DNA from 4 places in the Streptomyces sp. NPDC127129 genome. Region 3 is predicted to be linked to each of the others. Evidence: riboswitches for the same ligand, from Rfam matches in the RefSeq annotation. Region 3 holds a riboswitch; each other region holds the start of a gene.
The links. Region 3 has a riboswitch for cyclic di-AMP ahead of ACFVGW_RS01475 (peptidoglycan DD-metalloendopeptidase family protein). Riboswitches for the same ligand answer to the same signal wherever they lie in the genome.
Positions count from the first base shown of each region.

Region 1: linked by a shared signal. The riboswitch ahead of ACFVGW_RS19640 (transglycosylase family protein) and the one ahead of ACFVGW_RS01475 (peptidoglycan DD-metalloendopeptidase family protein) in region 3 are both predicted to bind cyclic di-AMP.
Region 2: linked by a shared signal. The riboswitch ahead of ACFVGW_RS34395 (transglycosylase SLT domain-containing protein) and the one ahead of ACFVGW_RS01475 (peptidoglycan DD-metalloendopeptidase family protein) in region 3 are both predicted to bind cyclic di-AMP.
Region 4: linked by a shared signal. The riboswitch ahead of ACFVGW_RS20445 (C40 family peptidase) and the one ahead of ACFVGW_RS01475 (peptidoglycan DD-metalloendopeptidase family protein) in region 3 are both predicted to bind cyclic di-AMP.

Region 1 is NZ_JBHXTV010000009.1:283,111-290,862, forward strand. Features, by position in the region: gene ACFVGW_RS19610 (glycosyltransferase family 2 protein) at 1-134, shown strand, start outside; gene ACFVGW_RS19615 (SurA N-terminal domain-containing protein) at 230-874, shown strand; gene ACFVGW_RS19620 (nucleoside triphosphate pyrophosphohydrolase) at 905-1,915, shown strand; gene ACFVGW_RS19625 (globin domain-containing protein) at 1,916-3,121, opposite strand; gene ACFVGW_RS19630 (cytochrome P450) at 3,220-4,497, shown strand; gene ACFVGW_RS19635 (transglycosylase family protein) at 4,677-5,654, shown strand; cyclic di-AMP (ydaO/yuaA leader) riboswitch at 5,914-6,089, shown strand; gene ACFVGW_RS19640 (transglycosylase family protein) at 6,093-6,788, shown strand; gene eno (phosphopyruvate hydratase) at 7,109-7,752, shown strand, end outside.
Region 2 is NZ_JBHXTV010000025.1:53,685-61,436, reverse strand. Features, by position in the region: gene ACFVGW_RS34415 (AAA family ATPase) at 1-378, shown strand, start outside; gene ACFVGW_RS34410 (alpha/beta hydrolase) at 385-1,089, opposite strand; gene ACFVGW_RS34405 (CapA family protein) at 1,156-2,268, shown strand; gene ACFVGW_RS34400 (phosphoribosyltransferase family protein) at 2,329-3,606, shown strand; gene ACFVGW_RS34395 (transglycosylase SLT domain-containing protein) at 3,615-4,478, opposite strand; cyclic di-AMP (ydaO/yuaA leader) riboswitch at 4,483-4,669, opposite strand; gene ACFVGW_RS34390 (phosphocholine-specific phospholipase C) at 4,955-6,979, opposite strand; gene ACFVGW_RS34385 (SpoIIE family protein phosphatase) at 7,164-7,752, opposite strand, start outside.
Region 3 is NZ_JBHXTV010000001.1:344,397-352,148, reverse strand. Features, by position in the region: gene ACFVGW_RS01480 (tyrosine-protein phosphatase) at 12-824, opposite strand; cyclic di-AMP (ydaO/yuaA leader) riboswitch at 1,186-1,372, shown strand; gene ACFVGW_RS01475 (peptidoglycan DD-metalloendopeptidase family protein) at 1,377-2,321, shown strand; gene ACFVGW_RS01470 (SGNH/GDSL hydrolase family protein) at 2,481-3,293, shown strand; gene ACFVGW_RS01465 (STM4011 family radical SAM protein) at 3,280-4,140, opposite strand; gene ACFVGW_RS01460 (STM4012 family radical SAM protein) at 4,151-5,518, opposite strand; gene ACFVGW_RS01455 (STM4013/SEN3800 family hydrolase) at 5,515-6,336, opposite strand; gene ACFVGW_RS01450 (STM4014 family protein) at 6,357-7,649, opposite strand; gene ACFVGW_RS01445 (STM4015 family protein) at 7,646-7,752, opposite strand, start outside.
Region 4 is NZ_JBHXTV010000010.1:99,935-107,438, reverse strand. Features, by position in the region: gene ACFVGW_RS20455 (ClpP family protease) at 1-401, shown strand, start outside; gene ACFVGW_RS20450 (hypothetical protein) at 409-714, shown strand; cyclic di-AMP (ydaO/yuaA leader) riboswitch at 1,029-1,226, shown strand; gene ACFVGW_RS20445 (C40 family peptidase) at 1,230-1,706, shown strand; gene ACFVGW_RS20440 (ATP-binding protein) at 1,839-2,297, opposite strand; gene ACFVGW_RS20435 (8-amino-7-oxononanoate synthase) at 2,456-3,622, opposite strand; gene bioB (biotin synthase BioB) at 3,767-5,062, shown strand; gene ACFVGW_RS20425 (adenosylmethionine--8-amino-7-oxononanoate transaminase) at 5,055-6,335, shown strand; gene bioD (dethiobiotin synthase) at 6,518-7,216, shown strand; gene ACFVGW_RS20415 (VOC family protein) at 7,235-7,504, shown strand, end outside.

The DNA of each region.
Region 1 (7,752 bases), on a different contig from region 3:
TCGGGCGCATCTACTACGAGGTGAAGCGGCGCCCGCACTTCCTGGTGAAGGCCACGAACGCCGATCTTCCGCGGCCCAGGACCGACACCAGCCGAACCGTTCCGTCGTTGGTCGAGACAGTCACGACGAAGTAGTGGCCGCGAAGGAGTGGCCCCGGCTCCGGTGACTGCCTAACATCGATCACCGCAAGGTCGTTCTACTGACGCACGACCCACGCCGGGAGGCTCCTTTGCACCGCCGCACTGCGCTCTCCGTCTCCGCCGCGCTCCTCGCCGCGGCCCCGTTGCTCACCGCCTGCGGTGGTGAGGCCCACCCAGGGGCGGCGGCCGTCGTCGGCGGCGAACGGATCGAGGTGTCCAGCCTCCAGGCGCAGGTGGCCGACGTACGGGCCGCGCAGCAGGCCTCGCCGCAGGCGGAGCAGCTGATCCAGGCGACCGGCGACCTCAGCCGCGAGAAGCTCAACGTGATGATCTTCGACCGGGTGGTGGACCGGGTCGCCGAGGACAACGGCATCACGGCCACGCGCGGCGAGATCCAGCAGGCCAGGGACGAGTTCACCCAGCAGAGCGGCGGCGCGGAGCAGCTCGCCGCCACCCTGCTCCAGCAGCAGGGCGTCGCCCCGGACCAGATCGACGGGGTCGTCCGCCGTACGGTCCTGATGAACAAGATCGCCGCCAAGCTGGGCATCGCGAACACCCCCGAGGGCCAGAAGAAGCTCACGGAGGTCTTCACCGCCGCGTCCAAGGACCTCGGCATCGACGTGAACCCGCGCTTCGGCACGTGGGACGACGCCAAGATCCAGCTCGGCACCTTCCAGGCTCCCTGGCTGCGCCAGATCACCCAGGACCCCGCCTCCGCCGAAGCGGGTGCGTAGCCCGTTCCCCCGGCCACGTAAGGTCGAAGGGTGAACGCTGAATCACCCGTCGACCCCGGCCGTGTCGTCCTGCTCACCGCCAGCCACCGCGTGGCCCCCGGGCTGCTGTCCTGGCCCGCGTGGCAGGCGCTGCACGGCGCCGACCGGGTGCTGTGCGCCGACGAGCACCACCCGCAGCTGCCCTACCTCCGCGAGGCCGGGGTCGCCGTCGAGCACACCAGGCCCGCCGCGCAGGACCTCCTCGACGCGTGCGCCGGGGGACGGACCGTCGTCGTGCTGCCCTCCGGCGAGGGCGACCGGGCGCTCACCGACGGGCTCGCGCGGCTGGCCGGGTCGGGCCGCGTCACGATGCCCGACCTGGAGCTGCTGCCCGGCTCGTACGACCTGCCCGGCGCCCGTCTCCTCGACCTGGTGCAGGTCATGGACCGGATCAGGCGCGAGTGCCCCTGGTCCTCGCGCCAGACCCACAAGGGGCTCGCCAAGTACGGCATCGAGGAGGCGTACGAACTCGTCGAGGCGATCGAGACCGGCGACCGCACCGAGCTGCGCGAGGAGCTCGGGGACGTCCTGCTCCAGGTCGTCTTCCACGCCCGGATCGCGGAGGAGGACGAGGAGGAGCCGTTCTCCGTCGACGACGTCGCCGGGACGATCGTGGAGAAGCTGATCCACCGCCACCCGCACGTCTTCGGCGACGCCGAGGCCGAGACGCCGGAGGAGGTCAAGGAGCACTGGATGCGCACCAAGGCGATCGAGAAGCAGCGCGACTCGGTCACCGAAGGGGTGCCGCTCGGCCAGCCCGGTCTCGCGCTCGCCGCCAAGCTGGCGGGCCGGGTGCGGACGGCCGGCCTGGACGTGGAGCTGCCGAAGGGCGAGGGGATCGGGTACGAGCTGCTCGGCCTCGCGGCACGGGCCGAGGCGGCCGGCGTCGACGCGGAGGCCGCCCTGCGCGCCGCCGCCCGCGTCTACCGCGACTCGATCCTCGCGGCGGAGAACGCGGCGAAGCAGGACACCGGGACCGCGCCGGACCCGACGGGGTCCTGATCAGGGGCGGTGCGGAGCCCGGGCCGCCGGATCGTGCCAGGGGACTTCCGGCGGGTCGATGAACCACTCCGCCGGGCCGGACGGACGGCCGCGCAGGCCGGCCGGCGCCGGCAGCCGGTCGTGGTGGACACGGGCGGCGCCCAGGTGGTCCAGGACCGGGAGACACTCGGCGAGGAAGCCGGGCGGACCCGCCAGATACACCTCGTGGGCCCGCCAGTTGCCACAGGTGTACAGCGCGTGGAGCAGGCGCTCGGTCGCCTGGTCGCGGGGGTGGCGGGGCGCGGAGGTGATGTACGTGACGCGGAGCCCGGGTATCCGTTCCCGCAGGCGCTCGGCGTCCACCCTCCCGTACAGGTACTGCTTCGCGCGCGCGACGAGGAAGAGCCGGGCATCGACGCCCTCCGGGCTCTCCGCCAGCTCTTCGAGGAGTGCCTTGACGGGCGCCCAGCCGGTCCCGGCGGCGATGTAGCTGCGCGGGGCGCCCGGCGCGGTCCGCGCGGTCAGCGCGCCGCCGGGCGCGCTCATGCGCAGCGACTCGCCCTCCCGCGTCCCGTCGACGAGCGCCGTGCTCAGCGCACCGCCCGGGATCCGGCTGACGTGCAGGTCCACCGTCCCGTCCGCGCGAACGGCGTTGGCCAGGGAGTACGTCCGCCACACCCGGGGGACCCGCAGCGAGCTGACGCCGGCGTACTGCCCGGGCAGATGGGCGAAGGGCCTGCGCGGTTTGAGGGTCAGGACCGCCAGGTCCTCGCCGAGCCGCTCGTGGCGGACGACGACGGCGTCCCACCAGGCCGGCTGCCCGTCCGCCTCGGCCTCGCCGGCGCCCCGCATCATGAGCTCGGCGACGTACCCGTACGCCTCGGTCCACGCCTTCTCGGCCTCGATGGTCCAGGCGGCTCCGGCGGCGTGCGCGAGCGCGGCGCCGAGGCTCGACCCGACGGCGGCGTAGAGCGCGGGCGTGGCCATGAACTTGCGGTGGTCACGCCCCAGATGGGCGAGGTACGCGGGCAGCGCCGGGTCCTCCAGGTGGGTCACGACATGGGTGAGCGCGGCGAAGAGACGGTCGCGCTGGGCCCGCATGTCCTCGGGGAAGAGCTCACGGACGCCCGGGTTGTGCCAGAACAGATGGGAGTAGAAGAAGGTGACGGCGTGTTCGGCCCGTCTCTCGACGACGGCGAACAGGCTTCTGAGTAACTGGGCGTCCACGCGGAAGAATCTAGGCCACGCGTCTTCACAGGACGATCACATTCGGGACGGTCGCGGGCCCGGAGGCCGGTGCGGCGGTGACCTTGTACCGTCTCAGGGTGAGCACGACCCCCGCCGACCAGCCCGCCGAGCCCCCGGCCCGGACCCCCGCTCCCGAGCTCTTCACCTGGGAGTTCGCGACCGATCCGTACCCCGCCTACGCCTGGCTGCGCGAGCACGCGCCCGTGCACCGGGCGAAGCTCCCCAGCGGGGTCGAGGCCTGGCTGGTGACCCGGTACGCCGACGCCCGGCAGGCCCTCGCCGACCAGCGGCTGTCGAAGAACCCCGCGCACCACGACGAGCCCGCGCACGCCAAGGGGAAGACGGGGATCCCGGGGGAGCGCAAGGCCGAGCTGATGACACATCTGCTCAACATCGACCCACCCGACCACACCCGGCTGCGCCGGCTGGTCTCCAAGGCGTTCACCCCGCGCCGGGTCGCCGAGTTCGCCCCCCGGGTCCAGGAGCTCACGGACCGGCTGATCGACGCCTTCGCGGCGAAGGGCGAGGCCGACCTCATCCACGAGTTCGCCTTCCCGCTGCCCATCTACGCGATCTGCGACCTGCTCGGCGTGCCGCCCGAGGACCAGGACGACTTCCGGGACTGGGCAGGGATGATGATCCGGCACGGCGGAGGGCCGCGCGGCGGGGTGGCACGCTCGGTCAAGAAGATGCGCGGGTATCTGGCGGAGCTGATCCACCGCAAGCGGCTCGACCCCGGCGACGACCTGATCTCCGGGCTCATCAAGGCCTCCGACCACGGCGAGCACCTCACCGAGAACGAGGCCGCCGCGATGGCCTTCATCCTGCTCTTCGCCGGCTTCGAGACGACGGTCAACCTGGTGGGCAACGGGGTCTACGCCCTGCTGCGCAACCCAGGACAGCGCGAGCGTCTCCAGGCCTCGCTCGCGGCGGGGGAGCGGGGACTCCTGGAGACCGGCGTCGAGGAGCTGCTGCGCTACGACGGGCCGGTGGAGCTGGCGACCTGGCGGTACGCCATGGAGCCGCTGACGATCGGCGGACAGCGGATCCCGGCGGGCGACCCGGTCCTCGTCGTGCTCGCCGCCGCCGACCGCGACCCGGCGCGCTTCGACGAGCCGGACACGCTCGACCTCTCCCGTCGTGACAACCAGCACCTCGGCTACGGGCACGGCATCCACTACTGCATCGGCGCGCCGCTCGCCCGGCTCGAAGGGCAGATCGCGCTCGCGACGCTGCTGACTCGCCTTCCGGACCTGCGACTTGCCGTGGATCCGGCCGACCTGCGGTGGCGCGGAGGGCTCATCATGCGCGGATTGCGCACACTTCCGGTGGAGTTCTCCCCTTTGGGTGACTGACAGACCGTCAATATTGTGACTTTCGCGTGATCTCCGCTGCATCGACTTGTTACTGACGTTCGAATGCCGCTACGTTCACCGTCACCTCAGCAGTCACGCGAAAGGCCCTCCCCATGCGCTCCGGGAACGGACGACACCGCAGACCCCGCCAGGCCCCCGCCATCGTTGTCGCCGCAGGCGTGACGGGATCGGCCCTGGCGCTTCCCCTCCTCGGTGCGGGCTCGGCGTCCGCCGCCGACGCCGCCACCTGGGACCGGGTGGCCGAGTGCGAGTCGGGCGGCCTGTGGAGCGCCCACTTCGGCAACGGGCTCTACGGAGGTCTGCAGTTCACCCAGGAGAGCTGGGAGCGTCACGGCGGTCTCGACTACGCGACCAGTGCGGACCTCGCCAGCCGCGCCCAGCAGATCGCGGTGGCGGAGAAGGCGTTCGCCGCGGGCGACACGCAGTGGGCGACCTGCGCCCCGATCGCCGGCCTGACGAAGGACGGCGCCAAGCCGGACGTCGACCCGGGCCCGGCGGTGAAGCCGGTGGAGCCCACGGGCCCCCTCCCCGAGTCGAACCGGACCGCGGGCCTGCCGACCGGTTCCGAGACGACGTCGCCCGACGCCGACGCCTCCGAGACCGCCACGCCGGGCAGGGGCAACGGGAAGGGGAACGGAAGCGGTGACGGGGCGGGTGAGCCGTCCGCCACACCCGAGACGTCCACCACGCCCACCGCGCCGAGCACGTCGGAGACCCCGGGCACGGGGAAGCACCGCGGTGACGCGGCTCCGGAGGAATCGGTCAATCCGGGCGAGAGTGGCGAAAAGGGTCGCCACGCCGCGCCGACTGACACCCCGACATCCGACGCGGACGCCGAGGCGGGCGTGCCGGAGCAGGGCAACAAGGGCGAGAAGGGCAACAAGGGCGAGAAGGGCAATAAGGGCTCTTCCGGCAGTTTGGACAACACCGCTGCTCAGGACATATCCGGGGCGATCGGTGAATACACCGTCAAGTCGGGCGACAGTCTCTCCGAGATCGCCCAGCAGAACGAACTCCCGGGCGGCTGGGGCGCCCTCTACGACGCCAACCGTTCGACGGTCGGTGCCGATCCGGACCTGATCCTCCCTGGCCAGAGCCTCGACCTCGGCCTCGGTTCGGCTGCGAACCAGGGGTAGTTCAGGGCCGTATGTCCGGTTCTGCGCCAGTGAGACATGGGTCTCTTTGTCTCAACTGGCGCGTCCCGTCCATAAACTCGGCTTCCGTCACCTCTCACCTGCGTAAACACCCTTCGTCCCCTGGCGAGTAGGGGTGAAATGTCCGACCTGGGCCTCTTTGAACTTCCCCCGGGTCTGTGTCTACGGTCAGGACCGCTCGCCACCGCGGGCCCCGTCGACCGAAACGCCGAATCCTGCCGTCGGCCGATGGGAACAGTCGTCGCGTCAAGCGCCGTAGGCAGGAGCGGGGGACCCAAGGTAAGTGCCGCCCCCGGCCGTTGAGACAGACGGCCGGAGGACCGGCTTGGGGTGAAGCCGCGCGCAAGGTCGCGCGGCCGGGCAACTCACATGGCCCGAACCCGACAGCTCACCTCGCAGGCGTCGGTGAGGAGAAGTTCCATGCTGTTTTCCGCCAAGGGCAAACACCGTCGTGCCTCCAAGGCCACCCGCGCCGTCGCTCTCGCCGGTATCGCCGGTGTCGCCGTCGCCGCCCCGCTGATGACCGCCGGTTCGGCCTCGGCCGCCACGGCCTCCGAGTGGGACAAGGTCGCCCAGTGCGAGTCCGGTGGCAACTGGTCCATCAACACCGGCAACGGCTACTACGGCGGCCTGCAGTTCTCCGCCTCCACCTGGGCCGCCTACGGTGGCACCGCCTACGCCGCCACCGCCGACCAGGCCTCGAAGTCGCAGCAGATCACCATCGCCGAGAAGGTCCTCGCCGGACAGGGCAAGGGTGCCTGGCCGAGCTGCGGCGTCGGCCTCTCCGGTGCCGCCTACACCGGTGGTGCCGCCGAGAGCGCGCCGGCCGAGCCGGCCGCCCCGAAGCAGGAGCGTCAGGCCGAGCAGCCGACGACCCGCAGCGAGACCCGGACCGCGCCGAAGAAGGCCGAGTCCAAGAAGACCGTCACCACCCCGACCGGCAAGAAGGTCAAGAAGGGCGACGGCGAGTACAAGGTCGCCGCCGGCGACACCCTGAGCACCATCGCCGCCGCCCACGACGTCAAGGGCGGCTGGGCGAAGCTCTTCGAGCTCAACAAGGACGTCGTCGAGGACGCCGACCTGATCTACCCGGGCCAGCAGCTTCACCTGAAGTGAGGCCCGCGGCCCGCGTGAGTCCGGCGGCTCACACGGGTCCGACGACCCTCCCGCGGTGACCACCCCGGTCCGGAGCGCTCTTCCCCCGTGCGCTCCGGGCCGGGGTTCCGCGTTCCCGGGCCCGGGGGCGGGGCCCCGCGGAGTTACCGCCGAGTAGTTCTGGGGCGCTTTGGCCGTGGATGCGTGCCCTTGGGTCCTTTTTCGTCCCACGGGGCGGGCGCCCGGCGGGCGGGAGCCCCGGAGCCGGTTAGGCTCTTGTCGCAAGGCCAAAGCGACCCTGCACCGCAAGCGTCACATCTAGCGTCACATCCCAGAAGGAGATGCTCGTGCCGTCCATCGACGTCGTCGTAGCCCGGGAAATCCTGGACTCCCGAGGCAACCCCACGGTCGAGGTCGAGGTCGGCCTCGACGACGGCAGCACCGGCCGTGCTGCCGTTCCGTCCGGTGCCTCCACCGGTGCGTTCGAGGCCATTGAGCTCCGTGACGGAGACAAGAACCGCTACCAGGGCAAGGGCGTCGAGAAGGCCGTCCTCGCCGTGATCGAGCAGATCGGCCCGGAGCTCGTCGGCTACGACGCCACCGAGCAGCGCCTCATCGACCAGGCCATGTTCGACCTGGACGCCACGGACAACAAGGCCTCCCTCGGCGCCAACGCCATCCTCGGCGTCTCCCTCGCCGTCGCGCACGCCGCGTCCGAGGCCTCCGACCTCCCGCTCTTCCGCTACCTCGGCGGCCCGAACGCGCACCTGCTGCCCGTTCCGATGATGAACATCCTGAACGGCGGCTCGCACGCCGACTCCAACGTGGACATCCAGGAGTTCATGATCGCGCCGATCGGCGCGGAGTCCTTCTCCGAGGCCCTGCGCTGGGGCACCGAGGTCTACCACACCCTCAAGTCCGTCCTGAAGACCAAGGGCCTGTCCACCGGCCTCGGCGACGAGGGCGGCTTCGCCCCGAACCTGGA
Region 2 (7,752 bases), on a different contig from region 3:
CTCGCGCTGCGCGGCGACCGCGGCCCGTACGACTTCACCCGCTGCGACCTCGACCTGCTCAACGTCTCCGTGGCCCGGGCACTGCGCGCCTTCCGCAGCGCCGAGAACGACACGATCGTGCTGCTGTCAGGGCGCAGCGAGGACCACCGCGCCCTGACCGAGGCATGGCTCGCCCGCCATGAAGTGCCGTACGACGAGCTGTGGATGCGGGCCTCGGACGACGGGCGCGGCGACGACATCGTCAAGGCGGAGCTCTTCGACGCGCACATCCGCCACCGGTTCGCGGTACGGGTCTCGCTCGACGACCGCGACCGTGTCGTCGCCCTCTGGCGCCGCATGGGCCTGCCGACCTGGCAGGTCAACTACGGCAACTTCTAGACGGCGTCACACCGGTGCCACCGCGCCGTCGAGGAGGATCCGGGCCAGCTCGTGCGGCTGGGAGAACATGGGCCAGTGGCCCGTGTCCATCCGCACGAGCCGCCACCGCTCGCTCCTCAGGAGCGCCGCCACGTCGTCGTTGGGCTCGGCGCCGTCCAGCAGGCACTTGACGTACGTCGCCGGCAGCTCACCGAGCGGGCGGGCCAGTTCGGCCGGCTCGGTGAGCGTCGCGCCCGGGTGGGGCGTCGCGCCGGCGACGAGACGCGCGATCTGCTCCTCGTCCATGCCCTGGCCCTCGAACTCCGCGGCGGCCGGCGGCGGCCAGAAGCCGCCGTTCCCGGCGATCGCCCCCTCCACCATCGGACGGCCGTCCGGCCACGCCGACACGAACGACTCACCGTCCGCCGGCACGTTGGAGTCCACGAAGACCACACGGGACAGCCGGTCGCCGATCCGCTCGGCGGCCTGACCGACCGGGATGCCCGCGTAGCTGTGCCCGACCAGGACGACGTCCCGCAGATCGTGGCCCTCGACCACGTCGACGACGTCCGTCACATGCGTCCGCTGCCCCGCCGCCACGCCCCGCCGCTCGGCGAGACCGGAGAGCGTCACCGCGTGGGCCCCGTGACCGGCGGCCCTCAGCTCGGGAACCACCTCGTCCCACGCCCACGATCCGAGCCACGCGCCTGCAACCAGTACGAATTCAGTCATGGCGCCAACGTAGCGAAGGGGTCCGACAATCGGGCCCGCCCGTCCCGCCGCGTCTACCCTGGGTGTATGGGCGGTGACCTGGTCGGACTCTTCCTCTGCGGCGACGTGATGCTCGGCCGCGGGGTGGACCAGATCCTTCCCCACGCCGGCGACCCGGCGCTCCACGAGCGGTATGTGCATGATGCACGGTCCTATGTGGCGCTCGCCGAGGAGGTCAACGGACCCATCCCGCACCGCGTGGACTACACCTACCCCTGGGGTGCCGCCCTCGACGTCCTGGACGCCGAGGCGCCCGACGTCCGTGTCACGAATCTGGAGACCGCGGTCACCACGAGCGACGAGTTCGCCCCCGGCAAGGCGGTCCACTACCGCATGCACCCCGAGAACCTGCCGAGCCTGACCGCCGCCCGCCCCGACGTCTGCGTCCTCGCCAACAACCACGTCCTGGACCACGGCCACCAGGGTCTGAACGACACTCTCGACGCCCTGGCGAAGCACGGCGTGTCCACGGTGGGAGCGGGCGAGGACGCCGAGGAGGCGACACGGCCCGTGGTCGTCCCCCTGCCCGGGGGAGGACGGTTCGTCGCGTACGCCCTGGGCATGGCCTCCAGCGGCATTCCGCGGGACTGGGCCGCCACCGCGCGGCGCGGCGGCGTCCACTTCGCCTCGGGGCCCACCCACCCCGCCGCCACCGGCCTCCTCACCCGGATCCGGGACACCAGGCGCCCCGGCGACATCGTCATGGTCTCGATCCACTGGGGTTCGAACTGGGGGTACGCGCTCTCCCGCGCCGACGTCGACTACGCGCACGAGCTGATCGACGCGGGCGTGGACGTGGTGCACGGGCACTCCTCGCACCACCCCCGCCCCCTGGAGGTCCACCGGGGCAAGCTGGTCCTCCACGGCTGCGGCGACCTGATCAACGACTACGAGGGCATCACGGGATACGAGCAGTACCGCGACGACCTGCGTCTGCTCTACCTCGTCTCGCTGAGGCCCGAGGACGGCCGACTCCTGGAGGTACGCATGATTCCCCTGCGGGCCCGCCGCCTGCGGCTGGAGCACGCCCCCCGCCGCGACGCGCGCTGGCTCCACGACGTACTGGGCCGGACCAGCCGGCCCCACGGAACGCGGGTCGACCTCGACGAGGACGGAACCCTCGTCGCACGCCCCGCCTGACGGGCGGCGGCACGCACCCGCCCGCCCGCGCACAGGCTCGACCAGGGAGACGAGCGGGACATGTACTTCACCGATCGCACCGACGCAGGACGGCAGCTCGCCGGACGCCTGGAGCATCTCAAGGGCCATGACGTCGTGGTCCTGGGGCTTCCGCGCGGTGGGGTGCCGGTCGCCGAACAGGTCGCCGACGCGCTAGGCGCGCCCCTGGACGTCTGTCTCGTACGCAAACTGGGGGTGCCGTTCCAGCCGGAGCTGGCCATGGGCGCCATCGGCGAGGGCGGCGTCCGGGTCCTCAACGACCATGTCCTGGCGGACACCCGTGTCTCCGGCGGCGAGCTGGCGGCCGTCGAGTCACGCGAGCGCGCCGTGCTCGCCCAGCGGGCCCGGCGCTACCGGGGGGACCGCCCGCCGGCCCGGCTCGACGGCCGGACGGCCGTGGTCGTCGACGACGGACTGGCGACGGGCGCCACGGCGGTCGCCGCCTGCCGGGTCGTCCGCGCGCAGGGGGCCGCGCGGATCGTCCTCGCGGTGCCGGTCGCGCCGAGCGACTGGCCCGAGCGGATCGGCCGGGAGGCGGACGAGACCGTCGCCGTCCACGAACCGGCGTTCTTCTACGCGATCGGCCAGTTCTACGACGACTTCTCGCAGACCCCGGACGAGGATGTCGTCGCCTGTCTGGAGCGCCATCACGCCGGGCGCGGGGCGGACGCCCGGGACCCGGAGGTGCGCATCCCGGCCGGGGAGGTGCGGCTCGCGGGCCATCTGGTGGTGCCCGACGGCGCCCCGGGGGTCGTGCTCTTCGCCCACGGCAGCGGCAGCAGCCGGCACAGCCCCCGCAACCGGGCCGTCGCGGAGAGCCTGAACCGCGCCGGTCTCGGCACGCTCCTGTTCGACCTGCTCACCGAGGAGGAGGCCGACGACCGCGGCAATGTCTTCGACACGGAGCTGCTGGCCGGCCGGCTGGCCCGGGCCGCGCACTGGCTGGTGGGCCGTCCGGGCCTCGACGGCCTGCGGATCGGCTACTTCGGCGCCAGCACCGGCGCCGCGGCCGCGCTCTGGGCTGCGGCCGACCCGCTCTCCGACGTGGCCGCCGTCGTCTCACGCGGCGGACGCCCTGACCTCGCCGGGTCGCGCCTCGCGCAGGTGCGCGCGCCGACGCTGCTGATCGTGGGGGGCCGCGACCCGCTCGTACAGGAGCTGAACGAGGCGGCGCAGGCGCGGCTCACCTGCGAGAACCGGCTCGTCGTCGTCGCCGGGGCCGGGCACCTCTTCGAGGAGCCCGGCACGCTGGAAGAGGTCGGCGGACTCGCCTCGGGCTGGTTCGCCGACCACTTCTAGGGCGTCCGTCAGTACGGTCCGTTGACGTTGTCGATGGAGCCGTAGCGGTCCGCGGCGTAGTTGCAGGCCGCGGTGATGTTGGCGACCGGGTCGAACAGGTCCATGGACGTACCGGGGACGTGGTAGGCCAGGAAGGTCGGCTCGATCACCTGCAGGAGACCCTTGGACGGGGTGCCCTTGACGGCGTTGGAGTCCCAGAGGTTGATGGCCTGCGGGTTGCCGGAGGACTCGCGCATGATGTTGCGGTGGATCCCCTCGTACGAACCGGGGATTCCGTACTTCTGCAGGACGTCGAGCGACTCGCGGATCCAGCCGTCGAGGTCGTTGGTGTAGCTCTTGGCAGCGGCCGGGGCTGCCTTGGCCGGGGCGGCCTTGGCCACGGTCTTGGTCGCGGCGGCGCCGGGAGCGGCGCTGCGCTGCTGCGAGCGGTCGGCGCGGTCCGTGCTCGTCGTACGGGCCGGAGCCTTCTGCTGCTTCGTCGCGGCAGCGGGCTTTCCGCTCAGCGTGAGTTCCAGTCCCGGACGAATAAGTGACGGGTTGTCACCGACGGCCTTGCGATTCGCCTTGTACAGGGCCTTCCAGCCGCCCCGCACACCCTGTTCGTGCGCGATCACGGAAAGGGAGTCACCACGGACGACGGTATAGATCTTGGCGGAATTCCCGGCGGTGGGAACGGATTCCGCGATCTTCGCCGGGCTGTTGAAGACGGTCTTCTCGATGGGTGCGACCGTGGGCGCGGCGTTCGGCGCCGCGTGCGCGGTGGCCGTGGCGACGAGGGGGAGAGCCAGTGCGGCTCCACCCGTGCTCGCCAGGGCGATACCGCGGCTGAGGGGACGTCGCTTGGGGCGCCGGTGCTTACCGTGAGCGGACATGCAGGATTCCTCTCCGGCGCCTGCGGGGTGAGCTGTCGGGTTCGGGCTGGAGCTGCCCGGCCGCACACGTGCGGCTTCACCCCAAGCCGCTCCGGAAATCCGGGCCGGCGAAAAAACTGGGTCCCCCGCTCCTGCCGACGGGTGAATGGCTGGTCTTTTCGGACGGTGGCAGGATTCGGCGATCCGTCCGGGTCGAGGTGACCGTAGGCGAGGAATGTCGGAGGGAACAAGGTGGGGCATGGATGCGAAATGAACAGGAAATTCAGAAATGCGTTCCCGGTGATCACGGCCGCGCCGAACTGCCGTGCGGCGTAAGGGGAGGGGCTCGTTCCGCGGAGGTTGCCTCCCGCTCGCGTGATTCATGTCACCCGGGCCCCCAAAACGGTCATACGGGCAATTTCGATCCAGCCGAGAAAAGGGACACAAGGGCATGAAATTGCCCTTGTGTCCCTTTTGGTCGGAAGTGGTGGTGCGCGTCAGCCCGTGACGCTGGGGGCGCCGGTCTCGATGTGGCCGGTGTACCGGCGCGACCAGGTGCCGTCGACGTCTGCCGTGATCGTGAAGTCGTACCAGCCGTTGCTGTACGCCACCGCGTTGAAGAAGTCCTCACGCGAGGAGTTCGCCGGGACCGTGTACGTCCACGGCCCGTCCGTGCGGTAGGCGTTCGAGCGGATCGTGAAGGTGACCGGACCGGCGGAGGCGTTGGTCATCCTGAGGTAGAGCGCCGTCTTCCCGGTGCCCGGCTCGGTCGCGTACCGCGCCGCCACCTCGATCGCCTTGCCGGCCTTCGACGCGTCCCCGATGAAGCGCCGCAGGAAGCGGTTCGGGCCCATCATCGAGATGTCGTACTTGCCCGACCCGGACCCGAGCCCGATGTTGAAGTAGTCCGTGGCGGTCGCGCCCGGGTCCACGGTGTACTGCCAGGCCGCGGTGTCCCGGTGCTGGTGCGGGTGGATCGTGAAGTGGGCGGCCCGCTTCGCCTCCGCGCCCTGGTTCGTCATCGAGAACCAGGCGAGGATCTTGCCCGCAGCGCCGAACTCGAACCGGTCGAGGTTCCCGTTGACCTGGTACGGCACGGCGCGCGCCGGACGGGTGCCGGCCTCCTGTGCCGGCAGGGCGTTGTCCTGCGGCACCGGGTTCGGCAGCGGGCCGCAGGTGGACTGCCCGATGACCTTGGCGGTGGAGGGGAGGCCCGTGGGGACTCCGTACACCGGGCGCGCGAAGTCGAACACGCCCGTCAGGTCGCCCGTGACCTTCCGGCGCCAGGCGCTGATGTTCGGGCAGGTCGCCGGGGTGCCGAGGGCGGCCGTCCAGGTCTCCATGAAGCGCAGGACCGAGGTGTGGTCGAAGACCTCGGAGCTGACCCAGCCGCCGCGCGTCCAGGGCGACATGACGAGCATCGGGACGCGGAAACCCAGGCCGATCGGCACGCCGTCGATGTATTCGCCCGGGGTGCCGGGCGGGGCGACCGGCGGCGGCACGTGGTCGAAGAACCCGTCGTTCTCGTCGTAGTTGAGGAACAGCACGGTCGAGTCGAAGACCTCGGGGTTCGCGGCCAGCGCGCGGTGGACCAGGTCGACGAAGTGCGCGCCGTCGCCCGGAGGGGCGTAGGGGTGCTCGGAGAACGCCTCGCTCGCCACCACCCAGGAGACCTGCGGGAGCGTCCCGGCGACCGCGTCGGCGCGGATCGCGGCGGCGATGTCGTCCGGGGTGGACCCGGTGACCTTCGGCACGGAGTCCATGCCGCGGTCGTACAACGGGTCACCCGGCCGCGCGTCGGTGAACTTCTTGAAGTACGCGAGGCCGTTGTCGCCGTAGTTGTCCTGGGCGTTCTGGTAGACCTTCCAGCTCACCCCGGCCCGCTGGAGCGCCTCGGCGTACGTCTCCCAGGTGAGCCCGGACTCCTCGCCGCCGTCCTTGCTGGAGGGGTCGATCCTGCCGCTCCAGAGGAAGGTGCGGTTCGGTCCCGTGGCGCTGAGCGCCGAGCAGAAGTACGCGTCGCAGACGGTGTAGTTGTCGGCGAGGGCGTAGTGGAACGGGATGTCGCCGCGGTCGAGGTAGCCGAGGGTGCGGGTGTTGCCGACACCCATGACCCAGTTGTCCATCCGGCCCTTGTTCCACGCCGCGTGCTGCGAGGTCCAGCTGTGCGGCAGGTCTCCGTTGCACTGCGCCAGGGTCTCCCCGTCGACGCCGCCCGCCGGCGGGGTGGCGCTCAGCTTCCAGGGGTACTGCCGGCCGCCCCAGTTGGGCTGGTTGAACATGCCCCAGCCGCCCGGGATGTTTCCCGCCGCCCGGTCGGCGAAGCCGCGGACGCCGCGGAGCCTGCCGAAGTAGTGGTCGAAGCTGCGGTTCTCCTGCATGAGGATCACGACGTGCTTGACGTCGGTGATGGTGCCGGTCGCGCCGGTGGCGGCGGCCGACGCCGTTCCCGCGGGCAGCGTCGCACCCGCCACGAGCCCTGCCCCGATCCCGACGAATCCCCTGCGGCTGATGGGAGTCATGCCCCGCCTCTCGTGTCACCGCGTGCCCGCTTGGCACACGGTGGACAGGATGAGGGAGGTGAACCTAAAGGTATACATCCGCGCAGTAATTCTTTGGTGAACTTCAGAAGGTCAGCGGTTCGTGCGGATTTGATTGGTCCCGAATCGAACCAAAGAGGTGGGGCGCGGGTCTGGGGCGGGCCGTCTAGGTGAGGATGTCGGTGCCGTCCCGGCGCAGCATCAGCAGCGCCGCGTCGTCCTCCGCGAGCGGTCCGCCCGCGAGGGAGCCGAGGAGGTGGTCGGCCAGCTCCTCCAGGTCGGGCGGTCCGGCGGAGAAGGCGGCGGCCAGCCGCGAGAGCCCGACGTCGAAGTCCTCACCCGGCTTCTCGACCAGCCCGTCGGAGTAGAGCAGCAGTGTCTCGCCCGGCGCCAGATGAGCCGTCGTGTACGGATACGCGGCGAGCCCCCAGGCCGAGGGGAGTCCCAGCGGCGGGCCGCCCGCGAGGCGCAGGCATTCGACGGTGCCGTCCGCGTGGCGGAGCAGCGGCGGCGGATGGCCCGCGTTCGCCGCGCGCACCTCGCCCGTGGCGAGCGCGACCCGGAGATAGGCGCAGGTCGCGAAGCGGTCGGCGTCCAGGTCGGCGAGGAACGCCGACGCCTTCCCCAGGACGCTGTCGCACCCGTGGCCCTCCGCCGCGTACGCGGTCATCGCGACGCGCACCTGGCCCATGAGCGCCGCGGCCTCGATGTCGTGCCCCTGCACGTCACCGATCGCGAGCCCCAGGCCCCCGTCG
Region 3 (7,752 bases):
CGGGGGCCGGGTCACACCTCGACGACGAGACGCTCACGCAGCCGCGCCCGCGTCTCCGGGGCGAGCTTCAGGCCGTCCGTGAGGTAGCCCTCGACCGTCCCCCAGGTCTGCGTCATCGTCTCGAACGCGGCCCGCAGATACTCGACCCGTGCGTCGAAGAGCGGGCTGAGCAGCTCCATCACCTCGGGCGACATGGCGTCCGCGGAGGTGGAGCTGCGCTGCACCTTGTAGCGGCGGTGCGGGTCGTTCGACTTCACGTAGTCGGCCTCGATGGCCTCGTGCTCCACGCCCACCGCGAGCAGGGAGATGGCGATGGAGAGGCCGGCGCGGTCCTTCCCGGCCGCGCAGTGCATCAGCGCCGGGACGCTGTCCTCGGCCATCGCGTGCAGGATGCCGCTGTGCTCCGCCGTCCGCTCGACAATCATCTTCCGGTACGAATCGGACATTCGCGCCGCCGCCTTGCCGTCGCCGAGGATGCCGCGGAGCTGCTCCAGCTCGCCGGTCCTGACCAGCCTCCAGAACTCCTTGCCGTCAGCCGGGTCGTTGAGCGGTATGTTCACGTTCCGCACGCCGGGCAGTTCGACGTCCGGGCCCTCGATCTTGCGGTCGGCCACATTGCGGAAGTCGAAGATCGTGTGCAGCCCGAGGGTGGAGAGGAACGCCGCGTCCTGCTCGGTGGCGTGCGCCAGGTGGCCGCTGCGGAAAAGGCGGCCGAACCGCACCGAACCGCCGTCCACGGTCGGCAGTCCGCCCACGTCCCTGAAGTTGCGCACCCCGGTGAGCTCGGGTTCGGTCGACGGGACCTGCGGCAGCTGCTGCGTCACGAGTGCTCCTGAAGGTTGGCGGATCGGGATCGACTGCTGATCGATTCCTGGGCCAATCATCCCGGGTGACCGGGCCTCCGCCTACCCCCGGGGTATGGGAATGGGTGTTCTGTCCGAATTGGGCCCTTAGGTATAACGCGCCCTGGTTGCAGGGGAGATGGGATTCGGCGCGTGAGCAGCGTCATAGAGGTGACGGACCGTGCCTGATCGTCTTGTGCAATCCCCGTAGCGGAAAAGGAGATCGAGGTCCCGCCCTCCACGGAGGGTGACCGGAATCCGGTGTGAATTTGCATCCCATGATTGCGAACGAAAAGAGGCGGCTTGTTCGCCTCGACCCGCTCGTCTAGCGTCACGCTCAATCCGGTCGGACCCGCCGAATCCTGCCACCGCCCGGAATCCGCACCCACCCACGTACGGCAGGAGCGGGGGACCCAGGTAGTACGCCGTTCCGGTCGTTCCGGACGGCTCGGGGTGAAGCCGCGTGAAAAGCGGCCGGACATCTCCAGTCCGAACCCGACAGCTCACCTCGCAGGCGACGGAGAGGAATTCGCCATGCCCGCAAAGGGTAAGCACCGCCGTCCCAAGGCCAACCCGCTCACGCGTGGATTCGTCGCCGCCGGTACGGGTGGCGCCGTCGTCGCCCTGCCCCTGCTCGGTGCGACCGGCGCTCACGCCGCCGACAAGGCCGCCCCGTCCGTGACGTCCCACCAGGCCGTCGCCTCCGTCGCCGCGACCCCCGCCAAGGCCCCGGCCGCCGGGAAGACCGCCAAGCCGAAGACGTACTCCGTCGTCCGTGGCGACTACCTGTCGAAGATCGCCGCCGAGCACCACCTCGCGGGCGGCTGGAAGAAGCTCTACACGGACAACCGCCAGGTCGTCGGCGAGAACCCGTCGCTGATCCTTCCCGGCATGAAGCTCACCCTCGGCGCCAAGTCGACCGCCAAGGCGGCGCCCAAGGCCGCTCCGAAGAAGGCCCCCAAGGCCGCTCCGAAGGCGGAGAAGCCCTCCTCCGACACGCGCGCCTCCCGCTCCGCCGAGCGTGACCCGGCCGGCACCGCCGCCCCGGCGTCCGCCCCCGCGCAGGCATCCTCCTCCGGCTGGGTCGCCCCCGTCGGCGGCGGCATCTCCACCCCGTACCGCGCCTCCGGCGCCATGTGGTCCTCCGGCTACCACACCGGTGTCGACTTCATCGCCTCCTCCGGCACCTCGGTGAAGGCCGTCGGCGCGGGCACCGTCTACTCCGCGGGCAACAGCGGCTCGTACGGCAACGAGGTCGTCATCCAGCACGCCGACGGCACGTTCTCGCAGTACGCCCATCTCTCCTCCCTGAACGTCTCCGCCGGCCAGACCGTCACCGGTGGCCAGGAGATCGGTCTCTCCGGCTCGACCGGCAACTCCACCGGTCCGCACCTGCACTTCGAGATCCGCACCGGACCCGGCTACGGCTCGGACATCGACCCGCTGGCCTACCTGCGCTCGCACGGCGTCAGCATCTGACGCACCGACAGCACCCGTGGGGGCCCGGCACTTACCAGTGCCGGGCCCCCACGCGCGTATTCCGGCTTGGTGGAATCTTGACCGGTGGCGTATCTCACCCGGCGTCAACCCCTCCTTACGGTCGCGTAGGTCACATCCATAAGGGAAAGATGTGGTCCCGTGGCAGACGATTCGAGAACAAGAGACACGCACGTATTCGGGTCGTACGCGGCGATCGGTGACAGCTTCACCGAGGGCGTGGGAGACCCCGGGCCCGACGGGAAGTACGTCGGGTGGGCGGACCGCTTCGCGGTGCTCCTCGCCGACCGACTGCCGGAGCACGACGCATTCCGTTACGCCAACCTGGCCGTACGCGGCCGCCTGCTGGACCAGATCGTGGAGGAGCAGGTCCCCAGGGCGAAGGAACTCGCCCCCGACCTGGTGACCTTCTGCGCGGGCGGAAACGACATCATCCGCCCCGGCACCGACCCCGACGACGTCGCTGAGCGCTTCGAGCGCGCCGTCGCCGACCTGACGTCCGCCGTCGGCACCGTGATGGTGACGACCGGCTTCGACACCCGCGACGTCCCCGTGCTGAAGCATCTGCGCGGCAAGATCGCCACGTACACGGCCCACGTCCGGTCCATCGCCGACCGCTACGACTGCCCGGTCCTCGACCTCTGGTCGCTCAGGTCGGTGCAGGACAGGCGGGCCTGGGACGACGACCGGCTGCACCTCTCGCCCGAGGGCCACACCCGGGTCGCGCTGCGCGCCGCCCAGGTCCTCGGCCTGGACGTGCCGGCCGACCCGGACCAGCCCTGGCCGCCGCTCCCGCCGCGCGGCACGCTCGAGGTGCGCCGCGACGACATCAACTGGGCCAGGGAGTACCTCGTGCCGTGGATCGGCCGGCGGCTGCGGGGCGAGAGCTCGGGCGACCACGTGGCGGCCAAGCGCCCCGATCTCATGCCGCTCGGAGACCTCATGCCCCTCTGAGCAGGGCGGGTGCCGGTATCCGCTCCAGAACGCCGCCGGCGAACACGTCGTACAGCGGCAGCGTCTCCAGATGGACATAGCCGATGTGGCAGTCGCAGACGGAGAGCGGGCAGGCGCGCGGGCGCAGGGCAGCGCGGTACGAGCCGTCGTACAGATTGCCCAGCTCGGCCTTGACGAAGTGGCAGCGGCGCACCGTCCCGTCACCGTCCACCGAGATCACCGACTCACCGGTCCGGCAGGGGAGACCGGCTGAGGGGTGCGGCCGGCGGCTGTACGGGAAGAGGGGGTCGAGGGCCGTCCAGGCCCCGGCCTCCTCGTCGGTGTACGTGAGCCCCTCGGCCGCGTTCACCCAGAGGTAGACCTCGGGCGGGAGCTCGTCCCGCAGCCGCCGGGCGTGCTCCCGGTGCTCGGGCAGACCGACGATCCCGACGCTGAAGCGCGTACCCCGGGCGGTCAGCTCGCGGCACTTGGCGAGGAAGCGGTCGTACGGCGTCTGCCCCGGGTGGTACGTGCACCAGAGCGCCAGCGTGCCGGGGTCGGCCTCCGCCAGCCATTCGGTGCGACAGCTCAGATTGGTCTGGATCGCGACCCGCTCGATGTGCGGGAGGTGCGACAGCTCGACGAGCGTCCGCCGGTACCAGGACCGGACGAGGCCCTCGCCCCACGGGGTGAAGAGGATCCTGAGCCGGTCGCCGGTCTGCGCCGCGGCCCAGGCCGAGAACCGCTCCAGCGCCGCCCGGTCGGCGCGGAGCTGCTCGCGGCTGTCACGACGCTTGGCGAAGGGGCAGTAGGGACAGTCGTAGTCGCAGGAGGAGAGCGGGCCCCGGTAGAGGAGGGTCAGGTCCATGCCGGTACCCCTACCTCGGCTCGTAGGCGGCCATCGCCGCCCGGACGGCAGGGGAGAACAGCGCCGGTCCGAGCGCGTCCGAGTGGGCGAGACCCTCGGGGGAGAGCCGCAGCAGACCGGCGGGGGCCGTCGCGTCCAGCCAGCCGAGCGCCTCGAACCGGCGCAGCTCGGCGGGGAAGTCCGCGAACGGAGAGGTGCCGAACCTTTCCTCGTAGCCGGCCGTGGCCATGCCCCGGGCCTGGAGGAGGGACTGGAGCAGATGGCGGCGGCGCGCCTCGTCCGCGTCGACCCACCGGCCCACCCGCGCCCGGGTGAAGTCCGCCGTCTCGGTGTAGGCGTCCACGATCGAGCGGATCTCCCTCATGTCGACCGCGTAGTCGAAGGAGTGGTGCAGCGAAGAGGTGTACGAGCGAGCCCCGCAGCCCAGGCCGATCATCCCGTCCGTCTGGCAGGCGTAGTCGTCGGCACCCTGCGGCGGGGCGTCGGTGCGCCGGAACATCCGCATCGACTCCTGTGCGTAGCCCCGCGCGAGCAGATGGTCCCGGCCGTGTCGGTACAGCCGCAGCCGCTGCTCGTCCCAGTCCCGGTCGGCGTTCGGGGAGAGCCGGCCGAGGCCGGTGAGCGGACGCACGTAGAGCGGGTAGAGGTACAGCTCCTCGGGCGCCCAGGCGAGCGCCGCGTCGAGGGAGCGGGTCCAGGACTCCACGGTCTGGCCGTCGATGCCGTAGATCAGATCGATGTTCAGGACGGGGACGCCGGTGTCCCGGATCCGGGCGAGCGCGGCCTCGACATCGGCGCGGCGCTGGGGCCGCACGGCCGCGCGCGCCTCGGCCTCCACGAAGCTCTGCACACCGATGCTGATCCGGGTGGCCCCCCTCGCGGCCAGGACCGCGAGCCGGTCGGCGGTCGCCGTCGAGGGCGAGGTCTCGACGGAGAGCGGGACGGCGCGCAGGTCGGCCCCCATCCGCTTCTCGGCGATGTCGCAGAGCCGCTCCAGCTCGTCGGCGCTGAGGAACGTCGGCGTCCCACCGCCGAAGGCGGCCGTGGCGAACCGGACCGGTGCGCCGTCCCCGAGCGCCTCGCGGACGGCGGTCGCCTGCCGGTCGAGCGCGTCGAGATAGCGGGTCGTCAGCTCGTCCGGGGCGCCGATGCGGGTGAAGAGGTTGCAGAAGCCGCAGCGGACCTCGCAGAAAGGGATGTGGGCGTAGAGGGAGAGCGCGTCCTTCGGCTCGTCACGCCAGAGCTCGGCGAGCGAGGGCGCGGGGTCCGGGAGCGGACGGTACGCCGTCTTGTGCGGGTAGGCGTAGACGTAACTCTCGTACGGGCGTGGGAGGTCGAGTGTCTCGGAGGTCTCGTGCGCCCCGGTCTCCTCGGTCATGCGGCCGCCTCCCGCTGCGGGCCGTCCACGACGAAGTGGGCGTACGGCACGGTCCAGACGACCTCGTGACCGAGCCGGTGACCGGAGAAGCCGTCCTCCCCGTACGCGGTGCCGTGGTCCGAGCAGACGATCGCGAAGCAGGGGCGGCGGCTGCTCATGGCCGTGAGAAGCCGGCCGATGTGCCGGTCGACGTACTCCAGCGCCGCCGCGTGCGAGTCGCGGGTGTCCCCGGACTCCCGCGTCGCGTCCGGGAGGTGGAACCAGTTGGGCTGGTGCAGAGCGGAGACGTTGAGGAAGAGGAAGAGGCGCTGCTCGGGCGGGAGCCCGGCGACGATCTCCTCCGCTCTGGTCACCTGGGACGCGAAGGAGGTGGGGGAGGTGACCCCGAACTCGGGCTCCCAGTGGCTCTCCTGGAAGAGGCCGGGCAGTACGGAGCCGAGCGGGCCCTGCCCGTTGAAGAAGCCCACGCCGCCGACGCACACCGTGCGGTAGCCCTCCGCGGCCAGGCCGGAGACCAGGTCGGGGGTGTCGTGGACGAACGTGCCGTCGGCGGTGCTCTCGCTGCCCGCGAACCGCGCCGCGAAGAGGCGGGGGTGCGGGCCCTGGGAGGCCGGGGTCGGCAGGAAGCCCGCGAAGATCGCCTGGTGGGAGGCGTACGTGAAGCTGCCGGGGGCGTGCCGGCGCTCCCAGCGTCCACCGGGGAGGTGCCGGGCCAGGTTCGGGATCCGGCCGGCGGCGGCCAGCTCGGCGGCCACGTCGTACCGGAGGGTGTCGAGCGTGACCAGGAGCAGATCGTGGCTGCCCACGATCTTGTTCATGTCGGGTGGGTGCTGCTGGTTCACGTGGTGCTCGATCCTGTGGTGCCGGTAGTGCTAGTGGTGTCTGTGGTGTCTGTGGTGTCTGTGGTGTCTGGCGCGTCTGAGGTGTCTGTGGTGCGGGTGACGACTGCTGTGCCGGCGGGCGTTCGGGCGGGAGTTCGGGCGGGCCTTCCTCGGAGGAGCGCCGCGACCTGGGCGGCGTAGGTGTCCTGGCCCTCCGCGCCGCTGCCCGGCAGGCCGGTGAGCCCGGGGAGGAGATCCCCGAAGGCGTTGACCTCGCCGACGGCGAAGCGCCGCCAGCCGACGGCCGGCAGCAGATCGACGCCGACGCACCGCATACCAGGGAAGGCGTCGGCGGCGGCCTCGCACACCCCGAGCGCGTCCGCCCACCGGCCGCCCGCGGCCGAGACCGCCGCGCGCACGGCGCCCAGATCGCCCCTGGTGCCGCCGAGATGGAGGTTGGTCATCGGGGAGCGGCTGGTCCGGACGACCGCGTGCGTGGCGCGCCCGTCGATCACCACCACCCGCAGGTCGGCCACCCGGCCGCCCTGCGCCGCCTTCGGCAGCCAGCGCTCGATGTGCAGCCCGTCGGGGGCGAGCGCGTCGACGATCGCGGCGACCTCGCGCTCCGTCGTGTAGCGCCGTACCCGGAGGGAGTTGAAGAGGTGTCCCTCGGGGCCACGTTCCACGGACGTGGTGGCCTGGACCCGGCCGGCGCCGTTCGTCTCCACGGCCAGGACCCCGGAGGCGGACGAGCCGTGGGCGAGCTTCACGAACGCACGGCGCAGCCCGGCCGCGGCCATCAGGGAACGGACGTCCGTCCAGCCCCGTACGGGAGGGGCGGCCGCCCCGGACGTCGGTGAGTCCGGCACCGGCACCCCGGCCCGCAGCAGCCGGGCATGGGCGAGCCGCTTGTCGAACAGCACCGCCGGCTCCGCGGGATCGTCGACGAGGAACGCCCCGGCGGCGCCCACGTTCCGCGCGAGCCGTGCCGTAGCCTCCGTGAACGCCGTGTACCAGCGGCCCGTGCCCTCGACCCGGGTCGGATCGTCCGTACCGCGCAACAGCCGGTCGACGTCCGGGTCCTCGCCGGGTGACTCCAGCCGTACCGTCTCGCCCGGCTGGAACCGCGCCCCGCCCCGCAGCACGTCGAGCCAGGGCTCGACCCGTGCCTCGGGCAGCCCGGCGGCCCGCACCGCGTCGCGGAAGAAGGTGACCCGGCGGTTGGCCGGGTTGCCGACGACGACGAGGCGCGGGTGCGCGAGGGCCGGTTCCCCGGCGGGCGGCTGCCCGGGGGGCGGGGAGTGGGTCATTCGGCGACCGCGACGTACCGGAAGACCTCGCCGTCGCCGTCGTCCTCGGGCTCCTGCGCGTCGCCGACGTCGACCGTCACCCCGTACGGCGTGAGGGTGTCGA
Region 4 (7,504 bases), on a different contig from region 3:
GCGCCATGTCGGCGATCTACGACACGATGCAGATCGTCACCTGCGACGTGGAGACCACCTGCCTCGGGCAGGCCGTCTCGACCGCCGCCGTACTGCTCGCGGCCGGCGCCCCCGGCAAGCGGCTCGCGCTGCCCGGGGCCCGGGTCGTGCTCCAGCAGCCCGCGACGGACGAGCCGTTGCAGGGGCAGCCGAGCGATCTCGCCATCCAGGCGGCGGAATTGGTCCGGCTGCGCGCGATGCTGGCCGGCATCCTGGTCGCCCACACCGGGCAGAGCCGCGAGCGGATCGACGCCGACATCGACCGCGTCACCGTCCTGGACGCACCGGCCGCCACCGCGTACGGCCTGGTGGACCACGTGGTCCAGAACCGGGGGGCGTCGGGCGGCGCCGGGACGCGGTGAGCCGGTCATGGTCCCCGAACTGCCGCCGCTGCCCGCCCTGACGCGCGCCGAGGGCGAGTTCATCGACGCGTATCTCGAAGTCGTCGACCTGCTGGGCCGGATCAATCCATCCAGGGGAGCGCATACCTATGGGGCGCTGAGGGCGGCACAGGCCCTGGTGGGGAAGGCGAGCGCCCTCCGGGACGCGTTGACGGTGATGCATATCCGCGGGGAGGCGGAGGTCCACGCGGAGACATTGGCCCGCGCGCTGCGGGTGTTGGACGGGGAGCGCCGGGCGCAGCGGGTCACAGTGCCGGAGGCTCCGACGAGTTGACATTCAGGCGTGTCGTGTCGAGGTCCACTCGGAGCAGCGGAGCCGCAGAATCGCTCCCCCGTTCGGCGTAGTCGACGAATCGACATATGTGCGGGGTGAGTTGCACAACAGGTGTACGCATCTGGCCGAATCGGACGTTCCAGCCCTGGTCCGGGACTCGTCGGCAAAACCTCCGAAGATCACGAAACCTGCCTGTCCACCCGAATGGATCAGTCGTGAGGAGCCTCACATAACGCCGTTTCGACTCGGATTTCGCCCTGGTTGTGGGTCAAGATCCCTCACGACGACAAGCCCCCGCCACCGCGGCGGGGCGGTCCGGGCGGACGCCGAGTCCTGCCGCTGTCCCGGATGTCTGGTCGACAGGAGTGGATCGGCAGGAGTGGAGGACCCGAGCAGTACGGGACGGCCGGCCAGTGGGGCCGTTCCTCGGGGTGAAGCCGCAGCCGCGGCCGGGCAACTTCGCCAGCCCGAACCCGACAGGTCATCCTTCACAGGCGGCTGACGAAGGGTTGCGCATGAGTGCGCAGATTCATGTCCCGTCCATGCTGTCCCGGGCCGGAGCCGTCTCGGCTCTCACCCTCGCCGCCCTCGGCGGCACGATGCTGGCGCCGGGCGCCGCACCGGAGGCCCAGGCGGCGACGTCGCACGCCGGCAAGGCGCTGAACGTCGCCGCCTCCAAGAAGGGATCGCCCTACAGGTACGGAGCGGCCGGACCGACCCGGTTCGACTGCTCGGGGCTCACGCTCTACTCGTACAAGAAGGCGGGCAAGTCGCTGCCCCGTACCGCGCAGCAGCAGTACAACAAGACCCGGCACATCAAGGCCTCCAGCCGCCAGAAGGGGGACCTGGTGTTCTTCCATTCGGGTGGAAGGGTCTACCACGTGGGGATCTACGCGGGTAGCGGCAAGATCTGGCACTCGCCCAAGACCGGCTCCTGGGTGAAGCTCGACAAGATCTGGTCGTCCAAGGTGTATTACGGCCGGGTGCGCTGACGCCGCGCCGGGTGCGCCTACGCCGTGCCGGATCCGCTGACGACACCGCGCCGGAGCGGGGCGTGCCGTGCGGCGAGTGAGCTGAGCTGACACGACCAGTGGGTGCGGTGGCGCCGCCGCACCCGCTCGTCCTCAGGAACCGGCCGGCTGGGGCGCGAGCATCCGGTCCGGCGAGGCGGTCCAGGGAAGGTTGATCCAGACCGTCTTGCCGCCCTCGCTGGTCGGCGTGACGGAGAGCCGCCCGCCGGCCTCGGCCGCCAGGAAGCGGATGATGACCATCCCCCGGCCGTTGTCCTGCTGCACCGCCGCCGGAAGCCGCTTGGGCCAGCGGGGGTGGCTGTCGGTGACCCCGATGTGGAGCTGCTCCTCGCGCTCCAGGCGGACGTCGACGGTGAACGTGGGCGACTGCCCGAAGGTGTGCTGGACCGCGTTGGTGGCCAGTTCGGAGACGATGAGCCGGACGGTGTCGGCGGTGCCCCCGGCCTCCGCGAGCCCCCAGCCGGTCAGGACGTCGGCGACATATCTTCGGGCGGCGGACACCGAGGCGGGATCGCTCGGCAGAGTGACGGTTGCTTCCTGGTGGTCTGCCATGGCGACGCTGTCCCTTTCCCACCGGGCCCGGCCCGGATTGCGCTACGCGTCAGAGTGCCACCGATGGTGCCGTCCCGTATGGCGATCCACCAAGATATGTGCATATTTGTCGCTCGAAGCGGTGAACTCTGCTACGAGAGACCGTATTTGGGCTGCGGTCAGGCGATCGGAGGTGCTGTCCGCACGATCGTGGCGACGGCCTGCTCGATCTGCGCGTCCGTCAGGTCCGCGCGGGCCGTGAGCCGCAGCCGCGAGACACCGTCCGGCACGGACGGCGGACGGAAGCAGCCGACGACGAGCCCCTGATCGCGGCAGTCGGCGGCCCACCGCAGCGCCGCCTCGGGCGAGGGGGCACGGACCGAGACGACGGCCGCCTCCGGGCGCACGGCGGTCAGACCGGCCGCCGTGACCATCCCGTGCAGCGTGGTGGCGACGGTCCTGGCGCGCTCGGCGAGGCCGGGATCGCCCTGGATCAGCCGAAGGCTCGCCAGGGCGGCGCCCGCGGCGGCCGGGGCGAGGCCGGTGTCGAAGATGAACGTACGGGCCGCGTTGACCAGGTGCTCGATCACGCGGGCGGGGCCGAGGACGGCTCCGCCCTGGCTGCCGAGCGACTTGGAGAGGGTGACGGTGGCGACGACGTCCGGGTCGCCGGAGAGACCGGCGGCGTGCAGTCCGCCCCGCCCGCCGTCGCCGAGCACGCCCAGACCGTGGGCGTCGTCCACGACGAGCCCGGCGCCGTGGGCGCGGCAGGCCTCCGCCAGCTCGGCCAGCGGGGCCTGGTCGCCGTCCACGGAGAAGACGGAGTCGGAGACCACGAGGGTCCGGCGCTCCGGGTGGGCCTGGAGGGTCTTGCGTACGGCCTCGGGGTCGGCGTGCGGGACCACCGCCGTCTCGGCGCGCGAGAGCCTGCAGCCGTCGACGATCGAGGCGTGGTTGCCCGCGTCGGAGACGATCAGCGCGTCCCGGCCGCTGAGCGCGGTGAGCGCGGCGAGATTGGCGGTGTAGCCGGAGGAGAAGACGAGAGCCGCCTCGAAACCGCAGAAGTCGGCGAGTTCGCGCTCCAGGCGGGTGTGCAGCCGGGTGGTGCCGGTGACGAGACGGGAGCCGGTGGAGCCGGCGCCCCACCGGCGGGCGGCCTCGGCGGCCGCCTCCGTGACCTCCGGGCGGTGGGTCAGTCCGAGGTAGTCGTTGCTCGCCAGGTCGAGCAGATCCGACTCGGCGGCCCGCGGCCGGAGCGTGCGGACGAGACCCGCCTCCGCACGGCGGCGCGCCTCCGCGTCGGTCCAGTCGAACGGGGTCCGGCGGGTGTCCTCGTCCCGGTGCATGGGGCAGATCCTTTTGTAGGCAGCGCACAGACCCTAACCGCCCGCGGCCAGGGACAGGGTGTGGCCATGCACACACCTCAATCGGGCTCGTTTGTTCAGATCCTCCTTGGCCGCGAGGTGTGCCGTAGGCGAGGATCACCCTTTATGGACCTGCTGAACACGCTGGTGGACAAGGGGCTGCGGCGCGAGCTGCCGAGCCGTGAAGAAGCGCTCGCCGTACTGGCGACCTCCGACGACGAACTCCTCGATGTGGTGGCCGCCGCCGGCAAGGTGCGTCGTCAGTGGTTCGGGCGGCGCGTGAAGCTGAACTATCTGGTCAATCTGAAGTCGGGGCTGTGTCCCGAGGACTGCTCGTACTGTTCGCAGCGGCTCGGCTCGACGGCCGGGATCCTGAAGTACGGCTGGCTGAAGCCGGACGAGGCGTCCCAGGCGGCCGCCGCCGGTGTCGCGGGCGGGGCCAAGCGGGTCTGCCTGGTGGCGAGCGGCCGGGGGCCGACGGACCGGGACGTGGACCGCGTCGGCAAGACGATCGAGGCGATCAAGGAGCAGAACGAGGGCGTAGAGGTCTGCGCGTGCCTCGGCCTGCTCTCCGACGGCCAGGCGGAGCGGCTGCGCGCGGCGGGCGCCGACGCGTACAACCACAATCTGAACACGTCCGAGGAGACGTACGGGGAGATCACCACCACCCACACGTACCAGGACCGGGTGGACACCGTGCAGAAGGCGCACGCCGCCGGTCTGTCGGCCTGCTCCGGTCTGATCGCGGGCATGGGCGAGAGCGACGAGGACCTGGTCGACGTCGTCTACGCGCTGCGCGAGCTGGACTCGGACTCGGTGCCGGTGAACTTCCTGATCCCGTTCGAGGGCACGCCGCTCGCGAAGGAGTGGAACCTCACCCCGCAGCGCTGTCTGCGGATCCTCGCGATGGTGCGGTTCGTCTGCCCCGACGTGGAGGTCCGGATCGCGGGCGGGCGCGAGGTGCACCTGCGCTCGATGCAGCCGCTCGCGCTGAACATCGCGAACTCGATCTTCCTCGGCGACTACCTGACCAGCGAGGGCCAGGCCGGCAAGGCGGACCTCGACATGATCGCGGACGCCGGCTTCGAGGTGGAGGGCGCGGGCACCACGACGCTGCCGAAGCACCGTGCGGACGCGCTCGCGGAGGCGGGTGCGGCGGCCGCCGCGGGTACGGCCGGCGGGTGCGGCTCGCACGCGTCGGGCGGCTGCGGCCCGTCGGGGTCCGGGTCGGCGCCGGCGGGCTGTGGCTCGCACGCCGAGGCGGGCGGCGGCTGCGGTCCGTGCGGCGGCCACGCGCCGGCGGCCGTACCGGAGGAGTCCACGGAGGCGGAGCCCGCCGCCGAGGGTGCGCCGGGGGCCCGTACGGACCTGGTGGCGGTACGCCGTCGCGGCGCCGGGACGGAGTTCGCGCCGAATGCGTAACGAGGAACTGCTCGCCCTCGACCGGGCGCACGTCTGGCATCCGTACGGCCCCATGCCGGGCCGTACGGACCCGATGGTCGTCGCCTCCGCGTCCGGGGTACGGCTCCAGCTCGCCGAACCCGTCCACGGACAGGACGAGTTGATCGACGGCATGTCCTCGTGGTGGTCCGCCATCCACGGCTACAACCACCCGGTGCTCAACGAGGCGGCGCACGGTCAGCTGGACAGGATGAGCCACGTCATGTTCGGCGGGCTCACCCACGAGCCGGCCGTCCGGCTCGCCACGCGGCTGGTGGAGATCACGCCCGAGCCGCTCCAGCACGTCTTCCTCAGCGACTCCGGCTCGGTCTCCGTCGAGGTCGCGGCGAAGATGTGCCTGCAGTACTGGCGCTCGGTGGGCAAGCCCGGCAAGCAGCTCCTGATGACCTGGCGCGGCGGGTACCACGGGGACACCTGGCAGCCGATGTCGCTGTGCGACCCCGAGGGCGGGATGCACCAGCTGTGGTCGGGCGTGCTCCAGCGCCAGGTCTTCGTGGACGCGCCGCCGACCGCGTACGAGGAGTCGTACGCCGACATGCTGCGCGAGCAGATCGCGCTGCACGCGGACGAGGTCGCCGCGGTGATCGTGGAGCCGGTGGTGCAGAACGCGGGCGGGATGCGGTTCCACTCGCCCGAGTACCTGCGTGTGCTCCGCGAGGCGTGCGACGAGCACGGGGTGCTCCTGATCTTCGACGAGATCGCGACCGGGTTCGGCCGCACGGGCACGCTGTTCGGCGCCGGCCACGCGGGGATCTCGCCCGACGTGATGTGTGTGGGCAAGGCGCTGACCGGCGGGTATCTGTCGATGGCGGCGACGCTGTGCACGACACGGATCGCCGAGGGGATCTCGCGCGGCGAGGTTCCGGTGCTCGCGCACGGCCCGACGTTCATGGGCAATCCGCTGGCCTCCGCGGTGGCCTGCGCCTCCATCGACCTGCTGCTGTCCCAGGACTGGGCGCAGGAGGTCAAGCGGATCGAGACGGGTCTGCGCGAGGGCCTCGCCGAGGCGGCCGCGCTGCCCGGTGTGCGGGAGGTACGGGTGCTGGGCGCGATCGGCGTCGTCCAGCTGGACCACGACGTCGACATGGCCGCGGCGACGGAGGCGGCGGTCCGCGCGGGCGTCTGGCTGCGCCCCTTCCGCGACCTGATCTACACGATGCCGCCGTTCGTCACGGGCGACGACGACCTCGCCCGTATCTGCGCCGCGGCGTGCGCGGCCGCGGCGGCGGGCTGACGGCCGGAGCGGCACCGAAGAGAGCCGGAAGCCGGCCCGGGCCGTCCTTCGCGGGGCGGCGCGGGCCCGGCGCTCCGGGCGGCCGGCCCGTGCCCGGGCCTTCGGAAGCCCGGGTGAGGGCCGGCGCACCAGATCCCCCGCGGCCGTGCGGGCGCGGGGCCCAGGAGAGGAATCGACACACCATGACCGTCATCGTCGTCAGCGGTACGGGGACGGAGATCGGCAAGACGATCGTGACCGCAGCGGTGGCCGCCGTGGCCGTCGCGCAGGGGCGGTCGGTCGCCGTGCTCAAGCCGGCACAGACCGGACTGGAGCCCGGTGAGCGGGGGGACGCGGACGAGGTCGTACGGCTTTCCGGCGCGGCGGTCTCCGAGGAACTGGCCCGCTTCCCCGAGCCGTTGGCGCCCGCCACGGCGGCCCGGCGGGCCGGGATGGCACCGGTCGGGCCCCGGGAGGTCGCCGAGGCGGCTGCGAAGCTGGCCGCCGAGCACGATCTGGTGCTCGTCGAGGGCGCGGGCGGGCTGCTCGTCCGCTTCGACGAGGAGGGCGGCACGCTGGCCGACGCGGCCCGTCTCCTCGGCGCACCGGTACTGGTCGTGACACCGGCGGGGCTCGGCACGCTCAACACGACCCAGCTGACCGCCGAGGCGCTCGCGGCACGCGGCATCGAGCAGCTGGGCGTGGTGATCGGCAGTTGGCCGGCCGAACCGGACCTGGCCTCGCGCTGCAACGTGGCCGAGCTGCCGGAGATGGCCGGGGCGCCGCTCCTCGGAGCCGTGCCGGAGGGTGCGGGCGCGCTGGACCCGGCGGAGTTCCGGGCGCGTGCGGGCACGTGGCTGGCCCCGGCGCTCGGTGGGTCCTGGGGCGCCGACGCGCTCTGACCTCCGTAGGCTGGATCCATGCGCGCACACGTTTCGGAGATCGTTTTCGACTGCGCCGATCCGGCGCGTCTGGTGCGGTTCTGGGCCGCGCTCCTCGGCGGGGATCCGGTCGACCGGGGCCCCGACTGGTCGTACGTCGAGCCTCCCGGGTTCGTACGGATCGCCTTCCAGCAGGTCCCCGAGGGCAAGGTCGTGAAGAACCGGCTCCATCTGGATCTGGAGGCGCCCGGGCTGGACGCGGCGGCGGACGAGGCGACCGCCCTCGGCGCGTCCCGGGTCGGCGGTGTG